2 regions of the Streptomyces asoensis genome follow, and region 2 is predicted to be linked to the other one. Evidence: riboswitches for the same ligand, from Rfam matches in the RefSeq annotation. Region 2 holds a riboswitch; the other holds the start of a gene.

Region 1 (10,515 bases), 3.1 Mb from region 2:
ACGCCCTGGCCGAGGCGGACGATCGTCATCCGGCGGTCCAGGTCGACCAGCTCGCCGGTCTCCGGGTCGGCGTCGGCGACGAGGAGGCGGATCGAGTTCGTACCGCAGTCGACGGCGGCGACCCGGGTCACCGGGCGGCCTCCTTCGCGTCGTCCTGCCGGCCCGGCGCCACGCACGTGCCCTTGCGCCACCACTCCGGGAGCATCTCCAGGGCCTCGTCGCCGAGGGGGTTCACGCCCGGGCCTGCGGCCAGGGAGTGCGCGACGAGCACGTGCAGGCACTTCACACGGTCCGGCATGCCGCCCGCGCTGGGGAAGTTCTTCAGCTCCTCGATCTCGTCCCGGCGCCGGATGTAGTCCTCGTGCGCGGCGCGGTAGGAGGCGGCCAGCTCCGGGTCGCTCTGGAGCCGCTCCGTCATCTCCTTCATCACGCCGTTCGCCTCGAGCGTGCCGATGGCCGAGTTGGCCTTCGGGCACGTCAGGTAGTACAGCGTCGGGAAGGGCGTGCCGTCGGGCAGGCGGGGGGCCGTCTCCACGACGTCCGGCTCGCCGCACGGGCAGCGGTGCGCGATCGCGCGCAGACCGCGCGGCGGCCGTCCGAGCTGCTGCTTGAAGGCCTCGACGTCCGCGTCGGTGGGCTCGGTGCGCGGGGTGGTCGGCGGGGGCGTTTGCATGCCTGTCTTTCTATCGGTCAGTTCACTGGTCGGAGGCGTCGGACTTGTCGACGCCGTCCCAGACGTTCGAGTACCAGGGGCGGTCGGTCGCGCCGAGGTCGGCGCGGGACTGCTTGGCCGCGTCCGGGTCGATCACCACGAACCCGGTCTCCCCCGGCAGCACGTAGTGCAGCCGCTGCCGGATCTGCTGCTCGGCGTAGGCGTCGTCCTGCCAGCGCGCCTTGAGGTCGCGCAGCTGCTCGACACGTTCGCTGGCCTGCTGCTTCTCGCGCTCCAGATCGGCGATCTCGGCGCGCTGGGAGACGTACTGGCGCATCGGGTAGGCCAGGGCCACGATCAGCGTGCACAGGACGAGCGCGAGGAGCGCGGCGCGGCCGGTGAGCCGGGAGCGGCGGGCCTGGCGCTTGGTCTGGGAGCGGTAGACCCGGGCCGCGGTCTGCTCGCCGAGCAGCTTGATCCTGGTCGCGGTGGAGAAACGGTCCCGGTCCTTCACGGCCACTGCTTCCCGCCTCCCGTCTCACACGTGCGTACGTCCCCGCACACGGTACGGGACCGGGTACGGGGACGTACGTACGACTGGCGGAGCCTTGACCCGGTTCGGGTCGGCGGCGTCAGCCCTTGCTGTGCCCGAGGTCCGCAGAGCGGACGTGCGGGAAGGTTCAGCCCTTGAAGCGCGGGAAGGCGCTGCGGCCGGCGTACACCGCGGCGTCGTCGAGGATCTCCTCGATGCGCAGCAGCTGGTTGTACTTGGCGACGCGGTCCGAGCGGGCCGGGGCACCGGTCTTGATCTGACCGCAGTTCACCGCGACGGCGAGGTCGGCGATGGTGACGTCCTCGGTCTCGCCGGAGCGGTGGGACATCATGCACTTGAAGCCGTTGCGCTGGGCCATCTCGACGGCGTCCAGGGTCTCGGTCAGCGAACCGATCTGGTTGACCTTGACGAGCAGGGCGTTGGCGGAGCCCTCCTCGATGCCGCGGGCCAGACGCTCGGGGTTGGTGACGAAGAGGTCGTCGCCGACGATCTGGACCTTGTCGCCCAGCTTGTCGGTGATGACCTTCCAGCCGGCCCAGTCGTCCTCGTACAGCGGGTCCTCGATGGAGACGAGCGGGTACGCGGAGACGAGCTCCTCGTAGTACTCGGTCATCTCGGCGGCCGAGCGGGACTTGCCCTCGAACTCGTACTTGCCGTCCTTGTAGAACTCGGACGCGGCGACGTCGAGCGCGAGCGCGATCTGCTCACCGGGGACGTAACCGGCCTGCTGGATGGCCTCGATGATGAGGTCGAGCGCGGCGCGGTTGGACTCCAGGTTCGGGGCGAAGCCGCCCTCGTCGCCGAGGCCGGTGGACAGGCCCTTGGTCTTCAGCACCTTCTTGAGGGTGTGGTAGACCTCAGCACCCCAGCGCAGGGCCTCGGAGAAGGACTCCGCGCCGATCGGGGCGATCATGAACTCCTGGATGTCCACGTTGGAGTCGGCGTGCGAGCCGCCGTTCAGGATGTTCATCATCGGCACCGGCAGCAGGTGCGCGTTGGGGCCGCCCAGGTAGCGGAACAGCGGCAGGTCGCTGGCCTCGGAGGCGGCGTGGGCGACGGCGAGCGAGACGCCGAGGATGGCGTTGGCGCCGAGCGAGCCCTTGTTGTCGGTGGCGTCCAGGTCGAACATGGCCTGGTCGATCAGGCGCTGCTCGGTGGCGTCGTAGCCGACGAGCTCCGGGCCGATCTGCTCGATGACGGCGAGGACGGCCTTCTCGACACCCTTGCCGAGGTAGCGGTTGGGGTCACCGTCGCGGAGCTCGATGGCCTCGAAGGCACCGGTGGAGGCGCCGGACGGAACGGCGGCACGACCCGTGCTGCCGTCGTCGAGGCCGACCTCGACCTCGACCGTGGGGTTGCCTCGGGAGTCCAGGATTTCCCGGGCTACGACGACGTCGATGGACGGCACGAGCATCTCCTTCTTGGGATGTGACGCTGGTTGTGCGGGGCCCAGGGGCCTTGATGAGCCCTTGCTGAGCCTTGCGACTAGAGCCTAACCGCCCCGGGGCCGTCGGCAGCCGACCGACCGTCCCGTGGACAGACAGACGGTACCTATTGTTTCCGCCCGGAACAAAGGGGGTGGCCGAGAAAAGCCGACAGGAAGTGACGAACGGGCAAAGAGAAACCCCGCTCCGGTGCGTACGGGGGAACACGCACCGGAGCGGGGAGCCCGTGGGGACGGGGGGACCCTCACGAGGTCTTCAGTGTGCCGACCTCGGATGTGAGGGCGCTGTGGCTTCTCTGGGGGCCAGGTGTCACTTCACGTGGGGTGTCACTTCAGGCACGGTGTCACTTCAGGTGCAGCTGCTGGCCCGGGTAGATGAGGTCGGCGTCGTCGACGATGTCCTTGTTCAGCTCGAACAGCTTCGCCCAGCCACCCTTGACCTTGTGCTTCTCGGCGATGGAGCTGAGGGTGTCGCCCTTGACGACCTTGTACTCGCCGTCGCCCTTCTTGACCTTCTTGCCGGTCGGGGTGGTGACCGTCTTGGAGGCGGCCGGGCGGTCGGTCGAGCGGGAGGCGCTCTGCTCCTCGGTCGAGCGGCTGCTGGTGCTGCCGCTGTTCGACGAGCCGGCGGAACCGGAGGAGCTGGACGAGCCGGAGCTCGAGGAGTCGGCGCTCGAGCCGTTGTAGGCGGCGCCCGACAGGCCGGTACCACAGACCGGCCAGGCACCCTTGCCCTGACCTGCGAGGACCTTCTCGCCGATGGCTATCTGCTGGGACTTGGAGGCCTGGTTGGCCTGCGAGGCGTAGGCCGTGCCGCCGTACGCGGCCCAGGTGGACGCGGAGAACTGGAGGCCGCCGTAGTAGCCGTTGCCGGTGTTGATGGACCAGTTGCCGCCGGACTCGCACTGGGCGACCGCGTCCCACTCGGAGGCGGTGGCGGCGGAGGCGTTGCCGGCCGCCATCAGCGGGGCGGCGATGGCGACGCCGGTGACGCCGGCGAGCGTGGCGACCCGGGTCGCCTTGGAGGGACGGCGGTGCTTGCCCTTACCGGAAAACAGCATGGTGGATCCCCTCACCGACGCCTGCGAGGTGAGCTGTCGGGTTCGGGCCGTGTGAGTTGCCCGGCCACTCCTCGTCCGCCGGAGCGCTGCTCCGTGGGAGGTGTGGCTTCACCCCTAGCCGTTCCGGTCAACCGACCGGCGCGGCACTTACCTTGGGTCCCCCGCTCCTGCCTACGGCGCTTGACGCGACGACTGTTCCCGGTTCGTCGCTGGCAGGATTCGGCGTTGCGACGGCCGGGGCTCGGGTTGCCGAGCGGCCTCGACCGTAGACACGCGATCGGGGGAATTTCAAAGACGATCAGGGCTTCTGAGACTCATCCCACACTTTCACCAAACCGGACATTCGGCGCGAAGCGTGACGTGAACTCCCGCTGTTTTTCTTGGGCTTTGCGCCCTATTCCACCCCTGTGTCGAGGGTCTGACCGGCGGCGATGTTGCTCGGGTCGACGCCGATGAGGTCCCTGTTCTCGTCGTAGAGGGCACGCCATCCACCGTCGAGACCAAGGGAGTCGGCGATGGACGCGAGAGAGTCGCCCTCCTGGACGACATAGGTGGCCGCGGCATGCCGACCGGCGGAGGCGGCGGTGGTGCCGTCCACGCCGGCGTCGGTCGCGCTCTTGGTCGCGGCCTCGTCGGCGGTGGCACCGCGGTGCTTGCCCGAGCCGAGGGAGCCGGTGTCGACAAGGCTCCAAGAACCTTCATCCTGGACGTATTTGTCCGAGTCGTCCGTCCCCGGGGTCGCCGTGGGCGAGCCGTCGCCCGTCGAGCCGTCACCCTGGCCGCCGGAACCGCCGGACGTTCCGGAGTCATCCGTGGCGGAGGAAGAGGACGAAGGGGAGGAAGCGGACGCCGAGGGAGAACTGGAGGAATCAGCGGACGAGTCGGACGAGTCGGTCGAGGAGTCGTCGCCGGTCGAGGAGCCCGAGGATCCGGACAACCCCCGGGACAGGTCGGACAATCCGGAAGACCCAGATGAGTCGGACGAGTCGGACGAGTCGTCCGCCACGCCGGTGTCCACGCTCAGCGCGCCGTTCTCCTGGGTGAGCCCGGAGGTCAGCCCGCAGGTGCCCCACGCGCCGATCCCCTCGGCCGCGAGCACCTTCTGCGCCACGGCGATCTGCTGGCTGCGGCTGGCCAGGTCGGGACTGGTCGCGTAGTCGAGGCCGCCGTGCGCCACCCAGTCCTTCTGGGTGAGGCTCAGACCGCCGTACTCGCCACCACCCTCGTCGGCGCTCCACGAGCCGCCGGTCTCGCACTGCGCCACCTTGTCCCACACCGTGCCGTCGGCCGCGCTCGCGCCGGAGGCGGCGAGCAGCGGGATGGCGATGGCGGAGCCCGTCACTCCGGCCGCGACAAGGAGGGCCGGGGCCTGGCGGGGGCGACGGTGACGACCGTTCCCGGAGAGCATGCGAGGGGCCTTTCTCTGGACAGCACTGACCGGCGCGGCGGGTGAAACCGAAGCGTCGCGCTGACGAGTGAACGTATCGGCAGACGATCACTTGTCACAAGTTAATGCCGCGCAGATCACGTGAAGATCACAGACTTGAGTGTTGGTCACCTTTGCTCCGCCGAACGGTCACACTCCGGCTGACATTCGGTCAGACACGGACCGGTTATGAGCCGGAATGCACCGGGGTGAACTCGACCGGCAGAGTCCGCAGTCCGCGCATGATGAGCCCACCCCGCCACCTCAACTCGGCCGGATCCGCGGCCAGTCGGAGGTCGGGCAGGCGGGTGAGCAGCGTGGCCAGCGCGGTCTGGCCCTCCAGCCGGGCCAGCGGGGCGCCCAGGCAGTAGTGGATGCCGTGGCCGTAGCCGAGGTGCTGGTTGTCGCGGCGGGACAGGTCGAGGGTGTCGGGGTCCGAGAAACGCGCCGGGTCACGGTCGGCGGCCGCCAGCACCACGAGCACGGGGTCGCCGGGCGCGATGCCCTGCCCTCCGATGCTCAGCGGCTCGGTCGCGAACCGCCAGGTGGCGAGTTCCACGGGGCCGTCGTAGCGCAGGAGTTCCTCGACGCCCGTCTCGAGGAGGCCGCGGTCGCCGTCGTCCTCGGTGAGCGACCGCTGGAGGCGTTCGCGCTGCTCGGGATGGGTGAGGAGGGCGTATGTGCCGTTGCCGATGAGATTGACGGTCGTCTCGAAGCCGGCGAACAGCAGGATGAAGGCCATGGCGGCGGCCTCGTTCTCGGTGAGGTGCTCGCCGTGGTCCGAGGCACGGATCAGACCGGAGATGAGGTCCTCACCGGGAGCCGGGTCGGCGGGGAGCTCCGCGCGCTTGCGGTGGATGAGCTCCAGCAGATAACCGCGCATCTTCTTCACCGACCGCGCGACACCGCCCCGCGGGCCCCCGCCGTGCCGGATCATCATCCCCGCCCAGTCGCGGAAGTCGTCCTGGTCCTCACGGGGGACGCCCAGGAGGTCGCAGATCGCGTAGATGGGGAGAGGGAAGGCGAAGTCGTGGATGAGGTCGGCCCGGCCCTCGGCGGCGAACCGGTCGATGAGCTGATCCGTCAGCTCCTGGACGCGGGGCGCGAACTCGGCGACCCGGCGGGGCGTGAAGGCCTTGCTGACGAGCCGTCGCAGCCGGGTGTGGTCCGGCGGGTCGATGTTGAGCAGATGCGTCATCAGCTCGGCCTTGCGCTCACCGGGGATGCCGGTCTTGCCCTTGGCGTGCGCCGGTTCGTCGTGGTGCGCCGGGTTCTTGGAGAGCCGCTGGTCGGCGAGGGCCTGTTTGGCGTCGGCGTACCGGGTGACCAGCCAGGCCTCGACACCACTGGGCAGGACGGTGCGGTGCACGGGCGCGTGCTCGCGCAGCCAGGCGTAGGCGGGGTAGGGGTCGGTCGCGAACTCCCAGGTGAAGAGTTCGGGAGCGGTGCGGTCCGGGTTGTCTGTGTCGGGCTGCTCGGTCACTCCCTGACCGTATCCGGGCGGGCTGCGCGTGCCTGGCGGAGGGCGGCGAGGACACGGGCGGCCACAGCCTCGCTGTCGCCTCCCTGGACAGCCACCGTCAGCCAGTGCTCGGCACGGCCGACGAGGAGGAGTCCGAGATCCAGCTGGGCGCCGACATGGCCGGCCTCCGCCGCCATCTCCAGATAGCGGATCGCTTCGGCGTACTCACCTTGCTCTGCGAGGTAGTTCGCCAGGAAGTGAGCCGAACGCCTGTTCCGGTTCGCGAGCTTTCCGTACCAGTGTCGCACCTCGGCGTCGTGCCCGGCCCAGACCGCGAACTCGCCGAGAATCCGCAGAGTCTGCTCGTCATCCGCATCACCCACCGCGCGCACGGCCATGCTGCCGACCGCCACCACCCCCATGGACTCGTCCGGGCTGTGTGCCCTCGCCACCTGGGCCATGACCCACCACAGGTGAGGATCCGGTGGCGGCAGATCCGGCGAGCGCAGCGCGTCCACGACCAGCGTCCCGCTCGCCCGCCAGGTTCCCTCCTCACCGGAGACCAGGAGGCCGCTGACGCCGAGCCGGGGCCTGGCCGCCCACTCCAGGTCATCCGCCGAGAAGGTCCCACTCGTCGTCGGCAGGTCCGCATAGGGGGCGAAGTCGGTGATCACGCTCTCCCACACCTCCAGGGGCAACGCCCGCGTGATCCCGCATCGGGCCGCATCGACGGCAACGCGCACCAACAGGTGTCCGCTCGGCCGACCGGACGGACGACCCGCCCGACGCCATTCCTCCCACAGCTCCGGGCCGAGGGCGAGGTACTGAGTGACTCCCAGGGTGTCCCGCAGGCTCATGGCGTCCACGAGCCGTGGATCTTCCGCCCACGCAAGAGTCCCGAGTTCCGTCTCGCTCCAGCGGCAGGTCAACTCGACGGTGCGCGCCCCGCTCAGAACACGGGCGGTCGGGTGGTCCCGGAAACGGTGAGTGTCGTACGCCTCGTCTCTCATCGTGGCGAGAACGAGCACTCCCTCATGGGTGAGCCGGGCCAGGATGCCTGCCGTCAGACCCTGTTCGCCGACGTGGCTCTCCAGGTCGTCGAGCCACACCACATGGGTACCGGTTGGATCGCGGTCTCGGAGAGCGGAGGGGAGCTCGCGCAGATCTGTTCCGGGAGGGGCGGTGTAGACGCGGGTGTCGTCGCCGGTGCCGCGGTTCAAGGCGACCCAGGCGGTCATGGTCTTGCCGGACAGCGGCTCACCCGTGACCACGACCAGCCCGCCCGAGATCAGAGCGTCCGCCAGCAGCTCGTCGAGTTCGCCGTCACAGTCGCGTGGCACATACGGCGGGAGAACGGGCCCGTCGCCGAAGCGGCGCGAGGAACGCACGCCATGGGCGAGCCCCCGCAGCTCGGCCAGCCGGGGCCAGCTGTCGGCGGGGGGCCCACCGGGTCCGGATCCGTAGTTGTTCTGCACCCCGATCACCGGGCCGTGGAAGCTGTTCTGTCTGAAGTCGATGTGGTCCTGGGTGGTGTGGCCGGCGCGGACCGTATCGGAGCCGCCCTTCACGTCGGGAGCGAGCACGTCAGCGGCCCAGCCGCGGGAAGCCGCGTTCTCGGCATCCGCCGGCTTCATGACCGGAAGGTACAGGTCGTAGCCACAGGCGCCGCAGTAGATGTCGAGGTGGTCCATGGGCTCGTCGCAAGCCGGACAGGTGACGACTCTGGGCGCGAACGTCCGGATGAGCCCCAGGAGTTCGTCACCACTCCCCGGATGGGACCGCGCAACGTCGAGAAACCGCTTCCGCCATACGCTTTGAGCAGCCACCCGGGACGTCTTCCCGCTACGAAGTCTTTGGCGGCTGCCACCCAGGACACGACCCATGTCCAACGCCGGGTTGTGGCGAAAGTACCTCCCGAAGGACCACACGGCATGTTCACCCCAGCCGTCCGAGCCCATCACGGCCACCAGAGCTTCGGCCGCCGCGGCCGCCAGCACGTCCAACTCCCGTTTCATACAAGCCCCCGCGCCCCCGCAATCAGCTCAGGAGACAACGGTACTAAGCTCTCAGCCCCTCGACACCCCGGATCGCGTCCCGGTACGCCCGGGCCGCCGCGCGCAGTGCCGCCTCCGGGTCGACGCCCTCCGATTCGGCTCGTGCCGCCAGGGCCAGCAGTTCGTAGCCGATGCCCTCGGCCGCCGGCAGCGGTACCTCCAGTCGTGCCGTGCGGGCCCGGGACACCAGCTTCGCCGCGAGGGCCAGGCCGGGCTGGTGGAGGGGGACGCCGTCGGTCACCGACTCCCGCCGCTTCTCCGCCGCCTTCGTGCGCAGCCAGTGCTCCTTCACCTCCTCCGGGGTGGTGGCCGTGGCGTCGCCGAAGACGTGGGGGTGGCGGTGGATGAGCTTGGCGACGATCGTGCCCGCGACGTCGTCGACGGAGAACGGGGACTCCTCGTCCTCCTCGGCGATGCGGGCGTGGAAGACGACCTGGAGCAGGACGTCGCCCAGCTCCTCGCGGAGTTCGTCGTGGTCGCCGTCCTCGATCGCCTCGACCAGTTCGTACGACTCCTCGACCGCGTACTTCGCCAGGCCCTTGTGGGTCTGCCGGGAGGACCACGGGCATTCGGCGCGGATCCGGTCCATGACCTGGACGAGATCGAGGAGCCGGGCGCCGGGGAGGTCGTAGGAGGCGGGGAGCAGTTCCAGATCGGGCATGGACACGCGGCCGGAGCCGGCCAGGCGGGCCAGGCCGTCGGTGAGGGCCGGTTCGCCCTCGCCGGTGGCCACGACCACGACCGTGCGGCCGTCGGCACACGCGGCGAGCAGTTCCTCGGCGGTCGGGGAGGTCTCCTCGACGGTGATGCCCGCGTCCCGCAGATAGGGCAGCTGCGGATGCGCGCCGTCCGCGCACAGCACCCGGTCCGCCGTGCGCAGGGCCTGCCAGGCGGGCCAGGACAGCAGGCCGGGGGCGACCCGGTGGCTGGTGGTGAGCAGGACGACGCGGCCGGGGGCGTCGGCCGTGGTGTGGGCAGCGGCGGAGCTGATGGCGTTCACACCCCGAACGTAACCCACGCCCGTCAGCGGCCCCGCGAGTTATCCACAGGGCGGATCGACCGGTCGTACGATCACATGGTCACGTCGTCTGCTGCGTCCCGGCCGCCGAGATCTCCCGTACCCAGGGCGTCTTCGCGTCGACGCGGGCGACCTTCTGCGCGTCCCAGTTCCCGTAGCGCGGGTTGAGGTCGACGTCGAGTGCCTTCGACGCCTTGGACAGCGCGTTCCAGAAAGCGGGCTGGCTGGTGTTCGTGCCGAGCTCGGTGGCGAGCTTCTGGGCCTCCAGCTGGAGGCGGAGGTTCTCGTCGAGGCGCTGCGGCGGAATGCCGTACTGCTGGAGCCACGCCGTCTCCAGACCCTGCGCGCCGCCCGCCTGCTGCTCCAGGCCGGCCCGCATCTCCTGGACCTCCCGGCGGCTGACGGTGATGCCCGCGTCCTCGGCGGCGCGGTGCAGCACCTTGTCGAGGACCATGCCGTGCAGGGTGTCGCGGGCGAGGGAGCCGGTCTGGGCGACGGCCTGCGCGTACTGGGCGTCGTCGGTGACCGCGGCCCGCTGGGCCGTGCGCACCTCGTTCACCCGGCTCTCCAGTTGCGCGACGGTGATCCGCTGGCCGCCGACGACGGCCGCCGCGCCGGGATGCGCGTCGTTCCCGCAGGCGGCGAGGAGAGGGGCCGCCACGATCGCGGCGGACAGCAGGAGCGCGGTGCGACGACGGCGGTGCAAGGGAAACCTCCCGAGGAGATTGTGCGACGGTGCACAAAGTCTTGCGGTGATCGATGGTAGGCAGTGGTGCGGCTGGGGCCAACCCATTCGACCAACGATTCACCAGGACTTCGGGCACCGCCGCGCCCGCTCGTCGCCC
Region 2 (10,515 bases):
TGCTGCGGCTCGCCGGAGCGCCCTCCCTGGGCTGGCTGGACGTGAAGACGTCCGGTGACGTCGAGGTGCCCGTCATCGAGGCCGCCATCGACGAGGAGCTCGCCCGGTTCGCCGAGGAGGGCCCCACGGCCGAGGAAATGGAGCGGGCCCAGGCGCAGTTGGAGCGCGAGTGGCTCGACCGGCTCGGCACGGTCGCCGGCCGCGCCGACGAACTGTGCCGGTTCGCCGTCCTGTTCGGCGACCCGCAGCTCGCCCTCACCGCCGTCCAGCGCGTGCTCGACGTGACGCCCGAGGAGGTGCAGGAGATCGCCAAGGCCCGCCTGCGCCCCGACAACCGCGCGGTGCTCGTCTACGAGCCGACCGCCGCCGAAGCCCCTGCCGACCAGGACGAGAACGAGGAGGCGGCCCGGTGACCGAGCTCGCCACGATGGACTTCCACCCCCAGCCCCGGGCGGGCGAGGCCAAGCCGTGGGCGTTCCCGGCGCCCGAGCGCACCGCGCTGGCCAACGGCCTGACCGTGCTGCACTGCCACCGCCCCGGCCAGCAGGTCGTCGCCGTCGAGATCCTCCTCGACGCACCCCTGGACGCGGAACCGGCCGGCCTCGACGGCGTCGCCACGATCACGGCGCGGGCCTTCTCCGAGGGCACCGACAAGCACTCCGCCGAGGAGTTCGCCGCCGAACTGGAGCGCTGCGGCGCCACCCTGGACGCGCACGCCGATCACCCCGGCGTCCGGCTGAGCCTCGAAGTGCCGGCCTCGCGCCTGCCCAAGGGCCTCGGTCTGCTCGCCGACGCCCTCAGGGCCCCCGCGTTCGCCGACAGCGAGGTCGAGCGCCTCGTCCGCAACCGCCTGGACGAGATCCCGCACGAGCTGGCCAACCCCTCCCGGCGCGCCGCCAAGGAGCTCTCCAAGGAGCTGTTCCCGGCCACCGCGCGGATGTCGCGGCCGCGCCAGGGCACCGCGGAGACGGTCGAGAAGATCGACTCCGCCGCCGTACGCGCCTTCTACGAGAAGCACGTCCGTCCCGCCACGGCCACGGCCGTGGTCGTCGGCGACCTCACCGGTGTCGACCTGGAGGCGCTCCTCGGCGACACCCTGGGCGCCTGGACGGGCTCCTCGGCCCAGCCGCGGCCCGTGCCGCCGGTGACTGCCGACGACGCCGGCCGGGTCGTCATCGTGGACCGTCCCGGCGCCGTTCAGACGCAGTTGCTGATCGGCCGGATCGGTGCCGACCGGCACGACCGTGTGTGGCCCGCGCAGGTGCTCGGCACGTACTGCCTCGGTGGCACCCTCACCTCCCGGCTGGACCGCGTCCTGCGCGAGGAGAAGGGCTACACCTACGGTGTCCGCGCGTTCGGGCAGGTCCTGCGGTCCGCCCCGGACGGCTCGGGCGCCGCGATGCTCGCCATCAGCGGCTCCGTCGACACCCCGAACACCGGTCCCGCTCTGGACGACCTGTGGAAGGTGCTGCGCACCCTCGCCGCCGAGGGGCTGACCGACGCCGAGCGTGACGTCGCCGTGCAGAACCTGGTCGGTGTGGCGCCGCTGAAGTTCGAGACCGCCGCGGCCGTCGCCGGCACGCTGGCCGACCAGGTCGAGCAGCACCTGCCCGACGACTTCCAGGCCACGCTGTACCGGCAGCTCGCCGCGACCGGCACGGTGGAGGCCACCGCGGCGGCTGTGAACGCCTTCCCCGTGGACCGGCTGGTGACCGTCCTCGTCGGTGACGCGGCCCAGATCAAGGAGCCGGTCGAGGCCCTCGGCATCGGCGAGGTGAAGGTCGTGTCCGCGGAGTAGATCCCGGCAACGGCACACGCGTGTGGGGGCCCTGGTCGACGAAAGCGTCACCAGGGCCTCCGTATGTCCGAATTGATGCGGAGGTTGCCCGTCTGCCCTGTGGGATGCGCTACAAAAACCGGGATCCGTTTGAGGATTGAAACCCGCGCCGCTTAGCGTCATCCGGGCTGTTCGTCAGGCAGTGCGCCGCAGCCGCGGCACCGGACAGTCATCGCCGAGTCCCCGTACGGCGCGAGCCAGGGGAGCCGGGGACCCACTTGTGAAGTCCCTGGGGTGAATCGGACGCCCGCGCGTGAACGCGAGGGGGTCCGTAGGAGACCTTCCTGCTCCGAACCCGTCAGCTAACCCGGTAGGCGAGAGGGAAGGAAAGGACACCCCCAACTTCATGGCGTTCACCTGCGCCACCGGGAAGCACCGTCGGCCCAGCCGGATGCAGCGCAGCAGCGTCCGCGCGGCGGGCATCGCGGCGCTCACCACCACCGGTGTCATGGCCACCGTCGCCTCCACCCCGGCCTTCGCCGCCGAGCCCACCCCCGAGCAGACCGGGCTGATCCCCGTCGTCACCGCCGGCGAGTCCGTCGCCGAGCAGATCGACGACCAGGTCGCCGTGCAGAAGCACGCGGCCTTCGAGGAGGCCGCCCGGCAGGCCGCCGCCAAGAAGGCCGTGGAGGAGCGCGAGGCACGCGTGCGTGCCGCCCGCGAGGCCGAGCGCAAGCGCCTCAACACCTTCGTGCTGCCGATCACCGGTTCCTACGTCTCCACCGGCTACCAGGCCAGCAGCTCGCTGTGGTCCTCCGGCAGCCACACCGGCATCGACTTCCACGCCGCGAGCGGTACCTCCGTGCACGCGGTCGGCTCCGGCACCGTGGTCGAGGCCGGCTGGGGCGGGTCCTACGGCAACCAGATCGTGATCAAGATGAACGACGGGACGTACACCCAGTACGGTCACCTGTCGTCCCTCGCGGTGTCGGTGGGCCAGACGGTCACCCCGGGCGAGCGGATCGGCCTGTCGGGCGCCACCGGCAACGTCACCGGCCCGCATCTGCACTTCGAGGCCCGCACCACCGCGGAGTACGGCTCGGACATCGACCCGGTCGCCTACCTCCGCAAGCACGGCGTGAACGTCTGACGACCCACGGCGACAGATCGTCTTGCCCCGGCCCTCCCGGCCGGGGCTTTCGCCGTTTTCGAGGCCCTGCTGTCCAAAAAATATCCCTGGATTCCAGCCCGCCATCGGAAATTCCCGCTCATTGCAATAGAGTCACGGAACACACGTCAATCGTCGACGTTTCACGGGGATTAAGGCGGAGGTCCGTCATGCGTATTCCGGCGCACTCGGTGTGCACGGCCATTCGGGACGACATCGTCGCGGGTGTCTACGAGCGCGGCAGCCGCCTCACGGAGGAACTCCTCGCCCGCCGCTACGGCGTTTCCCGCGTCCCCGTCCGAGAGGCGCTGCGCACGCTGGAGGCCGAGGGCTTCGTCGTCACACGGCGGCACGCGGGCGCGTGCGTCGCGGAACCGACCGAGCAGGAGGCCGCGGACCTGCTGGAGATGCGCATGCTCCTGGAGCCGCTCGGTGCCTCCCGGGCCGCCCAGCGGCGCACCGAGGCCCATCTGAAGGTGCTGCGCGGACTCGTCCGGCTGGGCCAGGAGCGGGCCAGGCGGGGCAACAGCGAGGATCTGCGCTCCCTGGGGGGCTGGTTCCACGAGACGCTCGCCCAGTCCTCAGGAAGCCATGCCCTGACGTCGATGCTCACTCAGCTGCGCCACAAGATCGCCTGGATGTACGCGGTGGAGGCCCCGGCCAACCCCGCGGAGTCCTGGGCGGAGCACGGCGCGATCGTGGACGCGGTGGCGCGCGGCGACGGCGAGCGTGCGCGGGCGATCACGGCGCTGCACACCGAGCGTGCGACGGCCGCGCACCGGCTGCGCTTTTCCGGCGGCCCCGAGCGCGCCGACCGTGTGAGGACTTCGCAACCTCCCGTAAACATGACGGGTCTGCGGCATTAACACGAGGGCCGTATACAAAGAGGGGATAATTCGCGGGGGATTATTTCTGCTGCCCGTGAACGGGAAATACGAAGGGCTCGCCCGATAATTCGGACGAGCCCTTCGGGGTTAGCGGGACGACACCTTTGAAGCGACGAACACCGCCACCGTCAATTGAGCAACCCCGACGACGCGCAACCACGTCCGCGAGAGCGGCGTCGGCTTGGGCGCAAAGGGGGCCTGCGCGCTCAGACGGTCTCGGGGAGCTCCTCGAGCCCCTCGGCGACCAGCTTCGCCAGACGGTCGAGGGCGACGTCGGCGCCGTCGGCCTCGGAGGCGAGGACGATCTCCTCGCCGCCCTGGGCGCCCAGGCCGAGAACGGCCAGCATGGAGGCCGCGTTGACGGGGTTGCCGTCGGCCTTGGCGATCGTCACCGGGATACCTGCGGCCGTGGCGGCCCGGACGAAGATGGAAGCGGGGCGGGCGTGAAGGCCCTCGGCCCAGCCGACGTTGACGCGGCGCTCAGCCATGTGATGCTGCCCTTCAGTGTTCAGGTTGTCTAGACCAGTGTTCCACACGTGAAGCGTGTGAGGGAGGGGTCGTTCGGTCCCCTCCCGACGTGGTCGTCGGATCGCGGCCTCGATCCGACGTGCGTCCTCCACAGACTGCCTCGCGCCGTTGTCGTACGCGAGCCGTACTCTGGGCCCCATGCAGAGCGCGTCGGACCGGCACGAGTACCCCGCCCACTGGGAGGCCGACGTGGTGCTGCGCGACGGCGGCACCGCGCGCATCCGCCCCATCACCGTCGATGACGCCGAGCGCCTGGTCAGCTTCTACGAGCAGGTTTCGGACGAGTCGAAGTACTACCGCTTCTTCGCGCCCTACCCGCGCCTGTCCGACAAGGACGTCCACCGCTTCACGCACCACGACTTTGTGGACCGGGTGGGACTCGCGGCCACGGTCGGCGGCGAGTTCATCGCCACCGTACGCTATGACCGCATTGGTGCCGACGGCATGGCCGCCTCGGCCCCTGCCGACGAGGCCGAGGTCGCGTTCCTCGTACAGGACGCCCACCAGGGCAGGGGCGTCGCCTCCGCGTTGCTCGAGCACATCGCCGCCGTGGCGCGCGAGCGTGACATCCGCCGCTTCGCGGCCGAGGTACTGCCCGCCAACAACAAGATGATCAAGGTGTTCACGGACGCCGGCTACACCCAGAAGCGCAGCTTCGAGGACGGCGTCGTACACCTGGAGTTCGGCCTCGAACCCACCGAGCGCTCCGTCGCCGTGCAGCGCGCGCGGGAACAGCGCGCCGAGGCGCACTCCGTGGGGCGGCTGCTGGCGCCCGGCTCCGTAGCCGTCGTCGGCACCGGCCGCAGCCCCGGAGGCGTCGGCCGAAGCGTGCTCGGCAACCTCCGCGAGGCGGGCTTCACCGGGCGGCTGTACGCCGTGAACAAGGCCTTCCCCGAGGACCTGAAGGAACTGGACGGGGTGCCTGCCCACCGCTCGGTGCGCGACATAGCGGAGCCCGTCGACCTCGCGGTCGTCGCCGTCCCGGCGGAGCAGGTCCCCGAGGCCGTGACCGAGTGCGGCGAGCACGGCGTGCAGGGACTCGTGGTCCTCTCCGCCGGCTACGCCGAGAGCGGCCCCGACGGGCGGGAGCGCCAGCGCGAACTCGTCCGGCACGCACGCGCGTACGGCATGCGGATCATCGGCCCCAACGCCTTCGGAGTCATCAACACCTCCCCGGAGGTGCGGCTGAACGCCTCACTGGCCCCGGAGATGCCGAGACCCGGCAGGATCGGCCTGTTCGCCCAGTCCGGCGCCATCGGCATCGCCCTGCTGTCCCGTCTCCACCGGCGTGGCGGAGGCGTCACCGGCGTCACCGGCGTGTCGACCTTCATCTCGTCCGGCAACCGCGCGGACGTCTCGGGCAACGACGTCCTCCAGTACTGGTACGACGACCCCGACACCGACGTCGCCCTCATGTACCTGGAATCCATCGGCAACCCGCGCAAGTTCACCCGCCTCGCGCGGCGCACGGCGGCCGCCAAGCCCCTGGTCGTCGTCCAGGGCGCCGGGTCCGCCCCGCAGGGGCACGCCGTACGGGCGACCCGGCTGCCCCACGCGACGGTGTCGGCGCTGCTGCGGCAGGCCGGCGTGATCCGCGTGGACACCATCACCGAACTGGTCGACGCGGGCCTGCTGCTCGCCCGTCAGCCACTGCCGACGGGCCCGCGGGTGGCGATTCTCGGCAACTCCGAGTCGCTGGGCCTGCTGACGTACGACGCCTGTCTCTCGGAAGGGCTGCGTCCGCTGCCGCCGCTGGACCTGACGACCGAGGCGTCGGCCCGGGACTTCCACGCGGCGCTGGCCCGGGCGCTGGCCGACGAGACGTGCGACGCGGTGGTCGTGACGGCGATCCCGGCGATCGGGGAGAGATCGCCCGGGGACGCGGAACTCGCGGAGGCCCTGCGGTCGGCCGCGGCGGCCGCTCCCGCCAAACCGGTGCTCGTCGTGCACGTGGAACTCGGCGGTCTCGCCATGGCGCTGTCCGCCGCGACGAGTACCGCACCGCGCGCGGAAGCGGCCCCACGCGCGCGTACCGACGTCCCCGAGGGCGAGCAGCCGGTGCCCACCGCCGTCGACGCACCCGAGGGGGCGCACCTCATCCCCGCCTATCCCGCCGCCGAACGCGCCGTCCGCGCGCTCGCGGAGGCTGTGAAGTACGCCCAGTGGCGGCGCGAGGCGGCCGACGCCGGCAAGGTGCCCGAGTACGAGGACATCGACGAGAAGGGCGCCGCCGAGCTGATCGGCGGGCTCCTCGCGCGCGGGCAGGGCCTGACCCTCGGCACCGACGAGACGTGCGAGCTGCTCGGCCGCTACGGCATCCGCACCCGCCGGGCCATCCCGGCGCCCACCCCGGACGAGGCCGCGCGGGCCGCGGCCGCCCTCGGCTACCCCGTCGCCCTCAAGGCCACCGCCCCGCACCTGCGGCACCGCGCCGACCTGGGCGGCGTACGGCTCGATGTGGCCGACGAGGAGCAACTGCGCCGGTCGTACGCCGAGTTGACCGAGCTCTTCGGCAAGCCGCAGGAGATCCGCCCGGTCGTCCAGGCGATGGCACCGCGCGGCGTCGACACGGTCGTCCGCGCGGTCATCGACCCGGCGGCCGGAGCCGTACTGTCCTTCGGGCTCGCCGGGGCCGCCTCGCAACTGCTCGGGGACATGGCGCACCGGCTGGTTCCGGTCACCGACCGCGACGCGACCTCGCTGATCCGGTCCATCCGGACCGCCCCGCTCCTCTTCGGCTGGCGCGGCTCGACGCCCGTCGACACCGCCGCCCTGGAGGAGCTGCTGCTGCGCGTGTCCCGGCTGGTCGACGACCACCCCGAGGTCGTCGCGGTCACCCTGGAGCCGGTCGTCGTCGCCCCGCACGGGCTGAGCGTCCTCGGCGCCTCCGTACGCCTCGCACCCCCGCCGGCGCGTGACGACCTCGGACCGAGGACGCTGCCGACGTACTGAGCGGACCGTCCGGGAGCGCGCCGTCGGGCGCGCGCGAGGACGCGCCGCCCGGGCAGCGGCTCGCCCCGTGGAGGCGTCCCCCGGAGCACCGACGGAGCGCGCCCCGGCCGCCGCCGACGTACCGAAGCGGGCCTCAGCGGTGCCTCGCAGTCAGTGGGTCCCCGTAGGATGGAGGGCATGGCCAAGACCAGTACGACGACCCAGGGGCTGCGCGCGGCGATCGAGCGCAGCGGCTACTACCCGGCCCTCGTGGCCGAGGCGGTGGAGGCCGCTGTGGGCGGCGAGCCGATCCGGTCGTACCTGGTCCACCAGGAGACCACGTTCGACCAGAACGAGGTGCGCCGGCACGTGACCGTGCTGGTTCTCACCGGCAACCGCTTCATCGTCAGCCACACCGACGAGCAGGCCGCCGACACCACCTCCCCGACGCCGTACGCCACGACCTCCACGGAGTCCGTGAAGATCGGCCGGATCTCGTCCGTCGTCCTCAGCCGGGTGGTCGCCAACCCGGAGTCGTACACGCCGGGCACCCTGCCGCGCGAGGTCGTGCTGACCATCGGCTGGGGCGCCGTCTCCCGTATCGACCTGGAGCCGGCCGCCTGCGGCGACCCCAACTGCGACGCCGACCACGGCTACACCGGCAGCTCGACGGCGGACGACCTCAGCCTGCGTGTGAGCGAGGCCGGCGACGGCCCGGAGACGGTCCGCCAGACGCTCGTCTTCGCGCAGTCGCTCTCCGAGGCGACAGCGGACGTCACCCGCTGATGTCGCGCTCCGTGCCCACCCCTTTCGACTCCGCGCCCTGGGACTTCCCCGAACCGCTCGCGGTCGGCTCCGCGCCCGTCCCCGAGTACGGCTCCGGCTCCCTCGCCGACCTGCTGCCCACGCTGGCGGCGGGCATGGGCGTACCCGGCACGACCGCGGCGATCCCGGAGCTGACCCCGGCCGACCGCAACTGCGTCTTCCTGATCGACGGCCTCGGCTGGGAGCAGATCAAGGACCACCGCGACGAGGCGCCGTATCTCCACGCGTTGCTCGGCAGCTCGCGCGGCGGCACCGGACGTCCGCTCACCGCCGGCTACCCGGCGACCACCGCGACCTCCCTCGCCTCCGTCGGCACCGGTCTTCCCCCGGGCGCGCACGGCCTGCCCGGCTACACGGTGCGCAACCCGGCGACCGGCGCCCTGATGAACCAGCTCCGCTGGCAGCCGTGGACGGCCCCGGGCGCCTGGCAGCCGTACCCCACCGTCTTCCAGCTCGCCCACGAGGCGGGCGTGCACGCCGCCCAGGTGTCGTCCCCCACGTTCCAGAACACCCCGCTGACCAAGGTCGCGCTCAGCGGCGGAACGTTTCACGGGCGGCTGACCGGCGAGGAGCGCATGGACTTCGCCGCCGAGCAACTCGCCGCCGGCGACCGCTCCCTCGTCTACACGTACTACGCGGAACTGGACGGCGCCGGGCACCGCTACGGCGTCGCCTCCGACACCTGGCGCGGCCAGCTCATGTACGTCGACCGGCTCGTCCAGCGCCTCGCCGAGCAGCTCCCGCAGCGCAGCACGCTCTACGTCACCGCCGACCACGGCATGGTCGACGTGCCCTTCGACGAGGAGCACCGCATCGACTTCGACGCGGACTGGGAGCTGCGCGCCGGGGTCGCCCTGCTGGGTGGTGAGGGCCGCGCCCGCCATGTCTACGCCGTACCGGGCGCCGAGAACGACGTCCTGACCTGCTGGCGCGAGGTGCTCGGCGAGCAGTTCTGGATCGCCTCGCGCGACGAGGCGATCGCCGCGGGCTGGTTCGGGCCGCAGGTCGACGATCGGGTGTACGCCCGCCTCGGCGACGTGGTCGCGGCCGCCCGGGACGACGTCCTGATCATCGCCTCCGAACGGGAGCCCAAGGAGTCGGCGATGGTCGGCAACCACGGCTCGATGACCCCTGCCGAGCAGCTGGTCCCGCTGCTCGAAGTACGCTCCTGACGCCCAGAACCGTTTCTTCCTCACCCTCACCGAAAGGCGCTCAACTCCCCATGCCCGAGCTGGTGTTCTTCTCCGGAACCATGGACTGCGGGAAGTCGACGCTGGCTCTCCAGATAGAGCACAACCGCTCCTCGCGCGGTCTCCAGGGCATGATCTTCACGCGGGACGACCGCGCGGGCGAGGGCAAGCTGTCCTCCCGCCTGGGCCTGGTCACCGACGCGGTGGAGGTCGAGGACGGTCAGGACCTCTACGCCTCCCTCGTCGACCACCTCTCGCAGGGCGGCCGTGCGGACTACGTGATCGCGGACGAGGCGCAGTTCCTGGCCGAGGAGCAGATCGACCAGCTCGCGCGCGTGGTCGACGACCTGGACATCGACGTCTACGCCTTCGGGATCACCACCGACTTCCGCTCCAAGCTGTTCCCCGGCTCCCAGCGGCTCGTCGAACTCGCCGACCGCGTCGAGGTCCTCCAGGTCGAGGCCCTGTGCTGGTGCGGCGCCCGCGCCACGCACAACGCCCGCACGGTGGGCGGTGTCATGGTCGTGGAGGGCGCCCAGGTCGTCGTCGGCGACGTAGATCAGGCGGACACGGTCGGCTACGAGGTCCTGTGCAGGCGCCACCACCGCCGCCGTATGACCTCGGCGTCGGCGCGGGCGGCGGCCCTGTCGCCGGATGTGCTGCCGGTGCAGCCGGTCTAACAGCCGGCGGCTTCAGGAACCGTCGTTCACCGAGGCGCCTGGACCACGGAGAAGCGGGCCCCCTCGAGGTCGGCCACACTCGCCACGCGCCCGTGCTCGCTGTCCTGGGCCGGCTCGAGGACCCGCCCGCCGAGATCGACGACGAGACTGAGCGCCGCGTCCGTGTCGGCCACCTCGAAGTACGTCGTCCAGTGCGGTCCCCGGTCCCGGGGCAACGCGGCGCCCACGCCGTGGATGCCGGCGACGGGGCGGCCGGCGACGTGCAGGGTCACGTGGTCGAAGTCGGCGGACACCACCGTCTCCTCGTAGCCGAAGACCGTCTCGTAGAACTTGCGGACGCTCGCGGCCTCGTAGGTCGTCAGCTCGTTCCAGGCGGGGGTGCCGGGCACGCCGGTGATGGTGGTGCCGACATGGGCCGCCGCCTGCCAGACGCCGAAGACGGCGCCGGACGGGTCGGAGCCGATGGCCAGTCGCCCGGCGTCGGAGGCGTCCAGCGGGCCGACTCCGACCGTGCCGCCGCACAGCCGGA

What was found. A riboswitch is a leader RNA that binds a small molecule or an ion and turns the genes downstream of it on or off. The one in region 2 is predicted to bind cyclic di-AMP.
Region 1: linked by a shared signal. The riboswitch ahead of G9272_RS19115 (transglycosylase family protein) and the one ahead of G9272_RS33340 (M23 family metallopeptidase) in region 2 are both predicted to bind cyclic di-AMP.

Annotation. Positions count from the first base shown of each region.
Region 1 covers NZ_CP049838.1:4,301,805-4,312,319, forward strand. The annotation lists gene G9272_RS19095 (Ppx/GppA phosphatase family protein) at 1-131, opposite strand, end outside; gene G9272_RS19100 (DUF501 domain-containing protein) at 128-673, opposite strand; gene G9272_RS19105 (FtsB family cell division protein) at 696-1,172, opposite strand; gene eno (phosphopyruvate hydratase) at 1,333-2,619, opposite strand; gene G9272_RS19115 (transglycosylase family protein) at 2,994-3,710, opposite strand; cyclic di-AMP (ydaO/yuaA leader) riboswitch at 3,714-3,899, opposite strand; gene G9272_RS19120 (transglycosylase family protein) at 4,105-5,118, opposite strand; gene G9272_RS19125 (cytochrome P450 family protein) at 5,324-6,619, opposite strand; gene G9272_RS19130 (hypothetical protein) at 6,616-8,289, opposite strand; gene G9272_RS19135 (nucleoside triphosphate pyrophosphohydrolase) at 8,657-9,652, opposite strand; gene G9272_RS19140 (SurA N-terminal domain-containing protein) at 9,732-10,376, opposite strand.
Region 2 covers NZ_CP049838.1:7,411,398-7,421,912, forward strand. The annotation lists gene G9272_RS33330 (M16 family metallopeptidase) at 1-413, shown strand, start outside; gene G9272_RS33335 (M16 family metallopeptidase) at 410-1,798, shown strand; cyclic di-AMP (ydaO/yuaA leader) riboswitch at 2,001-2,169, shown strand; gene G9272_RS33340 (M23 family metallopeptidase) at 2,184-2,927, shown strand; gene G9272_RS33345 (GntR family transcriptional regulator) at 3,116-3,811, shown strand; gene G9272_RS33350 (HPr family phosphocarrier protein) at 4,039-4,320, opposite strand; gene G9272_RS33355 (bifunctional acetate--CoA ligase family protein/GNAT family N-acetyltransferase) at 4,499-7,312, shown strand; gene G9272_RS33360 (DUF5998 family protein) at 7,481-8,077, shown strand; gene G9272_RS33365 (alkaline phosphatase family protein) at 8,077-9,288, shown strand; gene G9272_RS33370 (thymidine kinase) at 9,339-9,986, shown strand; gene G9272_RS33375 (VOC family protein) at 10,013-10,515, opposite strand, start outside.